DNA from 2 places in the Faecalibacterium sp. 9 genome. Region 2 is predicted to be linked to the other one. Evidence: riboswitches for the same ligand, from Rfam matches in the RefSeq annotation. Region 2 holds a riboswitch; the other holds the start of a gene.

Region 1 (4,417 bases), on a different contig from region 2:
TGCGGTACTCCTGTAAATCACGGATGGTGATGAATTTGATCTGGAAACGCTCTGCCAGCTTTGCCAGTTCAGCGGTGCGCATCATCGTGCCATCCTCCCGCATGATCTCGCAGCACAGGCCGCATTCTTTCAGCCCTGCCAGACGGCACAGGTCAACGGTTGCTTCCGTGTGACCGTTGCGCTCCAACACACCGTTCTTTTTTGCCAGAAGGGGGAACATATGGCCCGGTCTGCGGAAATCTTCTGCTTTTGCGTGATCGTCCACACAAGCCATCGCCGTAATGGAACGCTCTGCGGCAGAAATGCCCGTAGAAGTAGAAACGTGGTCGATGGACACCGTAAATGCCGTTTCATGGTTGTCGGTGTTATACTGCACCATCTGCGGAAATTGCAGCTTCTGGACGAAAGCCTCGGACATCGGCATACAGATCAGACCTTTGCCGTGGGTCGCCATAAAGTTGACGTTTTCGGTGGTGGCAAATTCGGCAGCACAGATGAAGTCCCCCTCGTTTTCACGGTCGGGGTCATCCGTTACCAGAATGATTTTTCCTTGCTTCAGGTCTTGCAAAGCTTCGGGAATGGTATTGAAGTTCATCGTAAACTCTCCTTAAAAGCCGCAGCGCAGCAGCATTTCTTTTGTGAGCGTGTTTTGCTTCGGTGTTTCTGATGGAAGCAGCCTCTCGATATATTTTCCAACAACATCGGTTTCCAAATTGACAAAATCCCCTTTGTGCCGTTGGTTCAGGTTCGTCTGACGGACGGTGTGCGGTATCGTGGACACGGAAAAGCCCGTAGGTTCCACCGCAGCCACGGTCAGGCTGATACCGTCTATTGTGATAGAGCCTTTTTCAACGACATAGCGAAGGATCGCAGGATCTGCATGAATGGTGTACCAGATAGCCGTATCGTCTTTTCGGATATTAGCAATGCGTCCGACGCCATCCACATGGCCTGCTACGATGTGTCCGCCAAAACGTCCGTTGGCCGGCATGGCACGTTCCAGATTGACAGAACTTCCAACGGTGAGCTGTGCAAGCGCAGAGCGGTTCAAGGTCTCGTGCATGACATCCGCAGCAAAGCTATCCGGGAAGAGCTGCCTGACGGTCAGACAGATGCCGTTGACGGCGATGCTGTCGCCGATCCTGGTTCCTTCCAGAACCGTTTTTGCACGAACAGTCAGTACGGCGGAATGCTGTCCCCGATTGATGGATTTTATTGTTCCGACTTCTTCCACGATTCCGGTAAACACGGGTACTCCACCTCACTTTCGATCAGAAAATCTTTGCCAAGCTGTTCCAATCGGCTGTTTTTCAGGCGGAATGCAGCATCCGGAAGCGGGACACCTGCACCCTCAATGGGTGCTTTGGCATCCCTTCCTCCGAACAGCTTCGGGGCAATGTAAGCCTGTACCTGCTGCACGATGCCGCTTTCCAGTGCAGACCAGTTCAAGGTTCCGCCGCCTTCCAGCAGAATGCTGTCGATCTGCTCCTGCCCCAGCTGTTCCATCAGTTGCAGAAGATTCACATGACCGCAATGCGCTTCCAGACAAAGGACCCGGCACCCGGCCTGTTGATATGCCGCCTGCTTCTCCGGGTCGCCGCAGCAGGTCGCAAGAATGGTCGGAACCTGTTTGGCGGTCATGACCACCTGTGATTGCAGCGGTGTCCGCAAATGTGTATCACAGATGATCCGGACGGGATCACGGCCACCCTCTATCCGGCAGGTCAGCAGCGGGTCATCTGCCAGAATGGTTCCGACTCCCACCATAATGCCGCGGAATCGGTGTCGCTGCCGTTGAACATGATTCCGGGCAATTTCCCCGGTGATCCATTTGGAAGCGCCTGTGTATGTGGCGATTTTTCCGTCCATCGTCATGGCGTATTTCATGGAAACGAAGGGGCGTTTTGTGGTGATATAGTGGAAGAACACCTTGTTCAGCGCATCGCATTCCTCTTGCAGAACATTTTCGGTCACATCTATGCCGTGTGCGCGCAGGATTGCAATTCCTTTTCCAGCCACCAGCGGATTCGGGTCAGCAGAACCCACGACCACCCGGTGAATGCCCGCGTCCAGAATCGCATCCACGCAGGGCGGCTGCTTTCCGTAATGGCAGCACGGCTCCAATGTCACATACAGGGTCGCTCCCTGCGGATCTTCGGTGCAGGATGCCAGCGCATTGCGCTCCGCATGAGCCTGACCGTATCTCTGGTGCCAGCCCTGTCCGATGATCCTGCCCTCTTTTACGACCACGGCACCCACCATCGGGTTGGGCGATGTCCATCCGCAACCCTTTTTTGCAAGCTGCAAAGCCAGACGCATATAGTCTTTGTCGTTCATCGTGTCGCCTCCAAAAGAAAAAGCCCTGAACAAAAACGTTCAGGGCAAGCCGAAAAGACACAAGGGACCCTTGTGCAAAAAAGAAAGCTCCAGAATGCAAACGCATCCCAGAGCAGCCTCCACAAGCGCCGAACCGTGCGGGCTCTGCGCTTGGTATCTTCTTTCATCCAGACTGTACTGTCGGCTTCGGAGTTTCACCGAATCATGCCTTACGGCTCGTGGGCTGTACCACCGGTAGGGAATCGCACCCTGCCCTGAAGATTTCTGATTCAATTACAGCGGCATTATAGCACGGCTCCTTTCGGATTGCAAGGGCATTCTGCAAACCGGGACGAAACCGGGATGAAGCGAATCGCTACAACAATAAAATCACATCGTCCGTAGGACAATGTGAACGGAGAATCCAAAGGGGCGCGGGTCGCCAGGCGAGAGCAGCGCCCTTTGGCACACGACTTTGCTTGCAAAGTCTAGTGTGTTACACCTTGGTTCCGGCTGATGCGGAAAAGGGGCTGCGAGAGGCTCCGGCAAGCACCTGTTCTGCGGCAGAAGGATGCGCGGATGGGCATGGTCTGCATGAAGGTCTGGTGTCGGAAGAAGTATGGCAGACTGCACAGGTCAAGATGAAAGCCAATGCACAGAAGTATGAGCTGGCAGCTCGTCCCAAAACAGACCGGGTGCATCTGCTGTCCAACATCCTGAAATGCCCGGTCTGCGGTGCGGAAATGTATGGCAATAAGTCCATCAAGAAGCGACCGGACGGGACAAAGTACAAGGACTTCTATTATTACGGCTGCAAGCACCGCAATATGCAGCGGGGCTACAAGTGTGATTACCGCAAGCAGATCCAGGAGGAAGTGCTGGATGCGGCAGTTGCTGAAGTGGTGTCCAGGCTGGTCAGCAATCCCCGCTTTGCCGCTATGATGCAAGAGAAGATCAATATGAAGGTGGATACCACTGCCATTGAGCAGGAAATCGCCGCCTATGAGAAGCAGCTACGGCAGCACTACTCCACAAAATCCCGGCTTATGGAGGAAATCGACAGCTTTGACCCGGACGACCGGCACTTTATCGCCCGAAAATCCGACCTTGACGACCGCCTTTATAAGATGTACGATAAAATCGAAGAGGCGGAAAATGGACTGATGGATGCCCGGGCAAAGAAGCAGACCATTGAAGCCGATAAAATCACAGGCGACAACATCTATAAGATCCTGATTTGCTTCGACAAGCTCTATGCCACCATGACCGAGGCGGAACGCCGCAGACTAGTGGAGATTTTGATCGATGAGGTGCAGATCTACCCGGAACGCCAGCCTAACGGACAGTGGCTGAAGTCCGTCCGGTTCAAGCTGCCCATCATCGACCATGACCTTGAATTGAGTTTGGACAATAAGGATCGTGTCGAGGTTGTGTGTTCGATGGTTAGAGTCAAAAAGCATTGATCTAATGTGAAGTAGGGTAAACCGTTTTATGTATTCTGTTACACAGCGTATAAAAATGATCCGGCAATATGAAGGAAAATAAGTAGGCCTGTGCGGTCTGGTGAAAAATAACAACACAAATAGCACAGAGAAAAGGAGCATCCCATGAACGCAAATATCAATTATGATGAGATCCCGGATACCAGTGCCGTGCAGGAGGACCTGCTTGCGGCGCTGAGCAGCCAGCATGTGACCGTGCACACGAATGAGGAGCCGGACTTCGACTACATGGAAAACGAAGATGTGGCCTTTGTGGTCAAGAATCCGCACAACGAAGAGAATCTGCTCGTTGAACTGGGCGGAGAGTTTTCGGTGTTCTTCGGCCTGTGGCATGGGCAGTACAAGGCGGTGGAGTATGACTACGACCGCATGAAGAAGGACGTTGCCGCGATTCTGGCGGGCAATGCCGGTGTGCTGAGCCTGTATGCCGATGGCAGATGGCAGGGCAGTACCCTCTGCCCGGAGAAGGTGTCTGCCGATGCTGATATGGAAAAGCTGCTGGAACGCTGCTGGCAAAAGCAGGAGCCGAAGGAAAAACTGCTGGCACAGGGCGGCAGGGTGGAATTGCTCTACTGGGACCCGGCGGAGAACAAAAGCTT
Region 2 (4,417 bases):
AACATTGCCCCCATGTGGTCGGCATTTGAAATCTATCAGAAGGAAGAAGAGGCGCAAGAAGCTGTCGAGGTGCAGCTGGATAAGGCTGCAAACGAATAAACAAAAGAAAAATGCCGCTCCGGTTTGGCTGGAACGGCATTTTTTTCTGGTGTCAGGAATTTTTTTCGATGTACACGCTGGTGGAGGGAAAGGCAAAATCCACACCGTCAGCCTGCATGATATCCATGATATTCAGGTTCAGGTCGTTCTGCATCTGCAGGAACTCGGCGTAGACATTGGTCACCAGATAGGCGGAGACCAGAATGTTGATGCTGGAATCCCCAAAGTTTGCCAGCTGCACGATGTTGGTGCCCTTGTTGGTATACGGGCTGGCATCCAGCATGGCCTGCAGGTCTTTCATCAGCTTTTCCAGCTTGGGACGGGTAGTGTTGTAGGTGACGCCAAGGTTGAACTTATAGGGACGCATGGTGCGCAGGGCCGCGTTCTTTACCGTGGAGGCACAGATCTGGCTGTTGGTGACGACATTGATGGTCTTATCCAGAGAGCGGATGCGGGTGGAGCGGAAATTGATGTCGATCACTTCGCCCTCCACACTGCCCACGGTGATCCAGTCACCCACCGAGAAGGGCTTATCCAGCAGGATGACGATGCCGGAAAACAGGTTGCTGGCGCTTTCCTGTGCAGCCAGCGAAATGGTCAGGCCGACAAGTCCGGCACCGGCCACGATGCTGCCGATGGGAAAGCCCACCTCCTGCGCCAGCGCAGCCACGCACAGCACGATGACCAGCACCTTGTAGGTGGTATCCAGCAGAGAGCGCAGCGTTTTGTTGGAGCGGATCTCCGGGCTGCAGGAAGTCAGCAGCAGGTCGGCCAGACTGGATGCGGCATACAGCCCTTCGCAGACCAGAAGGGTCATGGCGAGACGGAAACAGAGCAGCAGCAGCTTTGGAATGCCGGAAATGGCCCATGGCAGGGAAGCGGCGGCCAGATACACACCAATGACGCTGCACATGCGCAGGATGGGGGTGGAAAAACTGCGCAGCAGGATGGGCGTGCCGGTAAAATACCAGCTGCGGGCAAGCAGTGCCGGAATGCCCTTTTTGTTCAGCCAGCGGCGCACGAGCCATGCGGCCAGCAGGATGAGCAGGGCGCACACCGCACGCGCGGCCAGCGCCAGCCAGCCTTCCAGAAGCAGCGAGCCAAGCTCAAACGAGAGATCACGGATCGAGAAAATCATTTTAACCTCCTGAATTTTTACAGCGCATCCATGATATCATATCACACCCGCCGGAGCAAGGCCGAGAAGAAAACAAACACAAAATCAACTTTCCGAATAAAGGCTTCCCCCAGTCGGGGGAAGCTGTCACCGAAGGTGACTGATGAGGGTGCAGGACAGCAGCATTTTGCCCTAAATACCCCTCATCCGGCGCTACGCGCCACCTTCCCCCCAAGGGGTGAAGGCTTTAGCTCTGGGTCAAGTTGCAAAAGTTGATTTCCATGGAAAACTTTGATAAAAAATATACAAATCAAAAAGTTTCCTCTTGACAAGCCGGGGCCGGCACGCTATACTCTGTGCCAGAAAGTTCGTTTCAGGGCGGGGTGTGATTCCCCACTGGCGGTAAAGAAGTTGTTTTCGTTGCCGGAGCGTGCCGAAGGAACAAAAAAGTTCAAACGGCGTGCAAGGGCAATGAGAGATCTCCAAGTCCGCGACCACCTTTTGTGGGTGCTGACCCGGTGCGATTCCGGGACCAACGGTATAGTCCGGATGTAAGAAACGGCAGGCAAATTGTTGTCTACGCGCCCTGTTGCAGTGTTTTTTGTTGCAGCAGAGCGCTTTTCTGTTTGTCCTTCCCGTTCCAAAATAAGAAACTGCTTTCATGAGCAGGGCGTACCGAATGACAAAGACGCTCCGGCGGTGTGCAATGCTTATGGGAACAGCTTCTGCGATACGAAAAGAGCTTTCGGAACATTTTTACAGGGCCTTTTGCCCGGGAAGGAATCATAACCATGAAAAAGAACACGACCCACAATCTTACCGTTGCCGCCATGCTCAGCGCGGTGGCCTTTATCCTGATGTTCATTGAGTTCCCCATCCCGATGCTCATCCCGTCCTTCGTCAAGATGGACTTCTCCGACCTGCCCGCTCTGCTGGGCGCATTCGCACTTGGCCCGGTGTACGGCGTGGTCATCAGCTTTATGAAGAACCTGCTGCACATCGTCATCAAGGGCACCTCCACCGCGTGTGTGGGTGAGCTGTGCAACTTTATGCTGGGTGCGGTTTTCTCCGCTGTGGCAGGCGTTGTCTATAAGCACCACAAGAGCCGCAAGACCGCCATCATTGGTGCTATTGCAGGCGCTGCAGCCATGGCTGTGTTCAGCGTGCCGTCCAACTACTTTATTACCTATCCGGCCTATGTCACCTTCTACCATATGCCGCTGGAGGCGATCCTTGGCATGTATCAGGCGATCCTGCCCTCCGCAGACAGCCTCATCAAGTGCCTGGTCATCTTTAATATGCCCTTTACGCTGGTCAAGGGCCTGCTGGACGCAGCACTGTGCCTGCTGATCTACAAGCCGCTGTCTCCCATCCTGCACGGCAGAAAGTAACTTGTTCTCCACTTTTTTTTCTCAAATCATATAACCACAGCAAAACTCCCCGGTCAGGTCCCGCAGTGCGGTTCCCGGCCGGGGAGCTGTTATTTACAGGAAAATAGATTCGCCAGTGGTCGATCAGGCCAATGCCCCTTTGTCCAGCCATCTGCCGCGTGCCAGCCGCACAAGGAACAGCACGCCGCGCATGGTCAGCTCAAAGCTCATGGCAAACCACACGCCCACCAGCCCAAAACGCGGGGCCAGCAGGGTGGCAAGGGTGAGCCGGATGCCCCACATGCTGACGAGGTTCAGCACAAAGCAGCCGGCACTGTCGCCGGCACCCTGCATGGCACCGCTGGCAACGATGCTGGCTCCGAACATGGGCTCGGCCAGAGCTTCGATCCGCAGCACCTGTGCACCCAGTGCAATAACTGCGGTGTCTGCGGTGAAGATGCCCATCAGATTGGGCGCAAACAGATACATGCCTGCACCGGTCAGAGCCATGATGCCTATGCCCATGCAGGTGCACAGCCATGCAAAACGTCTGGACATATCCCGGCGGTTTGCGCCTACAGCCTGACCGACCAGTGCAAGGGCGGCATCCTGAATGCCGTAGCCTGCCATATAGCACAGGCTTTCGGCGCTCACCCCCAGACTGTTGGCCGCAATGGCAGTGGTGCCAAGACCGGACACGATGCGGATGAGCAGGACCTGTGCGGAGGAAAGGGCCGCGCGTTCGGCGGCCAGCGGTGTGCCCACCTTCCAGAGGTTCTGCAGGCAGGCTCTGGTGATCTGCCAGGAGCCGGGCTTGCGGATGCACAGCGGGCCATCGCGGAGCAGCAGCAGTGCCAGCGTCAGCGTGCCGCTGATGGCAGTGGCAAAGGCGGTGCCCAGCGCCGCGCCCGGCACGCCCCAGCCGAGGCCCCACACGGTCATGGTACGGCCCAGCACCGTCATCTGCCGGGTGGGGTTGATGAGGAAGAAGTTGAAGATCACATCCAGCACGCAGGTCAATACGCTGATCAGGCCCGGCGTCAGGGCGTCGCCGCAGGAACGCAGCATGGAGGAATAGGTGCCCATGACCATCAAAAAGGGCAGGGAAGCGGACCAGATGGCAAAATAAGCCGATGCATCCGCCCGCAGGGACGGGTCTGCCCCCAGCCATCCGGGCAGAAACCGGCTGATGCCGATGCCAAAGGCTGCTGCCGCAAGGCCTACTGCAAGGTTGAAGATCATAGACTGACGCAGTACGCCGCGGGCGTCTGCCTGCCGGTCGGCCCCCAGATACTGCGCCACCTGAATGGCAAAGGACATGTACAGACCGGCCAGCATCCCATGCATGAGCCAGGTGCTGGAGCTGACGATGCCGATGGAGGCTGTAGCCGATGCACCGATGTGGCCTACCATGGCCGCGTCGATGTATTCCACCGCTGTTACCACGATCTGCTGCAGGATGGACGGAATGCTCAGAGTCAGCACCACCTGCATGGTGTGCCGCAGCGGTACCTGTTCGCCCCGGCGCATCTGCGCCGAGAGCTGCTCAAGGGAAATGGTCATTGGTTCTCCTTATCCTGATTACACATTAAAAATGGCACCGCATACGCTTTGCCATATTCAGCGGAAAATAAATTTTTATAGTTTGCGTTTGCTGCGGCCCGCTCCAAACGCTTTTTCACGAAAAGAAGTCCGGAAAGCAAGCAGCAGCCCAAACAGCAGAATTTGACAAACTAATACACTATTATAAGTGCAGGCACGACAAAAGTCAATCAAAGACACATTTTTCGCTGTGAGTGATTGATTTTTTACGGGGAGCGTGATACACTTC

What was found. A riboswitch is a leader RNA that binds a small molecule or an ion and turns the genes downstream of it on or off. The one in region 2 is predicted to bind FMN.
Region 1: another riboswitch for FMN. It lies ahead of ribD (bifunctional diaminohydroxyphosphoribosylaminopyrimidine deaminase/5-amino-6-(5-phosphoribosylamino)uracil reductase RibD); the one in region 2 lies ahead of ACKXF9_RS11920 (ECF transporter S component).

The regions. Positions count from the first base shown of each region.
Region 1 is NZ_JBLWGB010000001.1:90,995-95,411, reverse strand. It holds gene ACKXF9_RS00450 (bifunctional 3,4-dihydroxy-2-butanone-4-phosphate synthase/GTP cyclohydrolase II) at 1-595, opposite strand, end outside; gene ACKXF9_RS00445 (riboflavin synthase) at 608-1,249, opposite strand; gene ribD (bifunctional diaminohydroxyphosphoribosylaminopyrimidine deaminase/5-amino-6-(5-phosphoribosylamino)uracil reductase RibD) at 1,213-2,337, opposite strand; FMN riboswitch at 2,489-2,603, opposite strand; gene ACKXF9_RS00435 (zinc ribbon domain-containing protein) at 2,922-3,779, shown strand; gene ACKXF9_RS00430 (hypothetical protein) at 3,924-4,417, shown strand, end outside.
Region 2 is NZ_JBLWGB010000002.1:636,865-641,281, reverse strand. It holds gene ACKXF9_RS11925 (mechanosensitive ion channel family protein) at 152-1,237, opposite strand; FMN riboswitch at 1,582-1,781, shown strand; gene ACKXF9_RS11920 (ECF transporter S component) at 2,008-2,607, shown strand; gene ACKXF9_RS11915 (MATE family efflux transporter) at 2,731-4,149, opposite strand.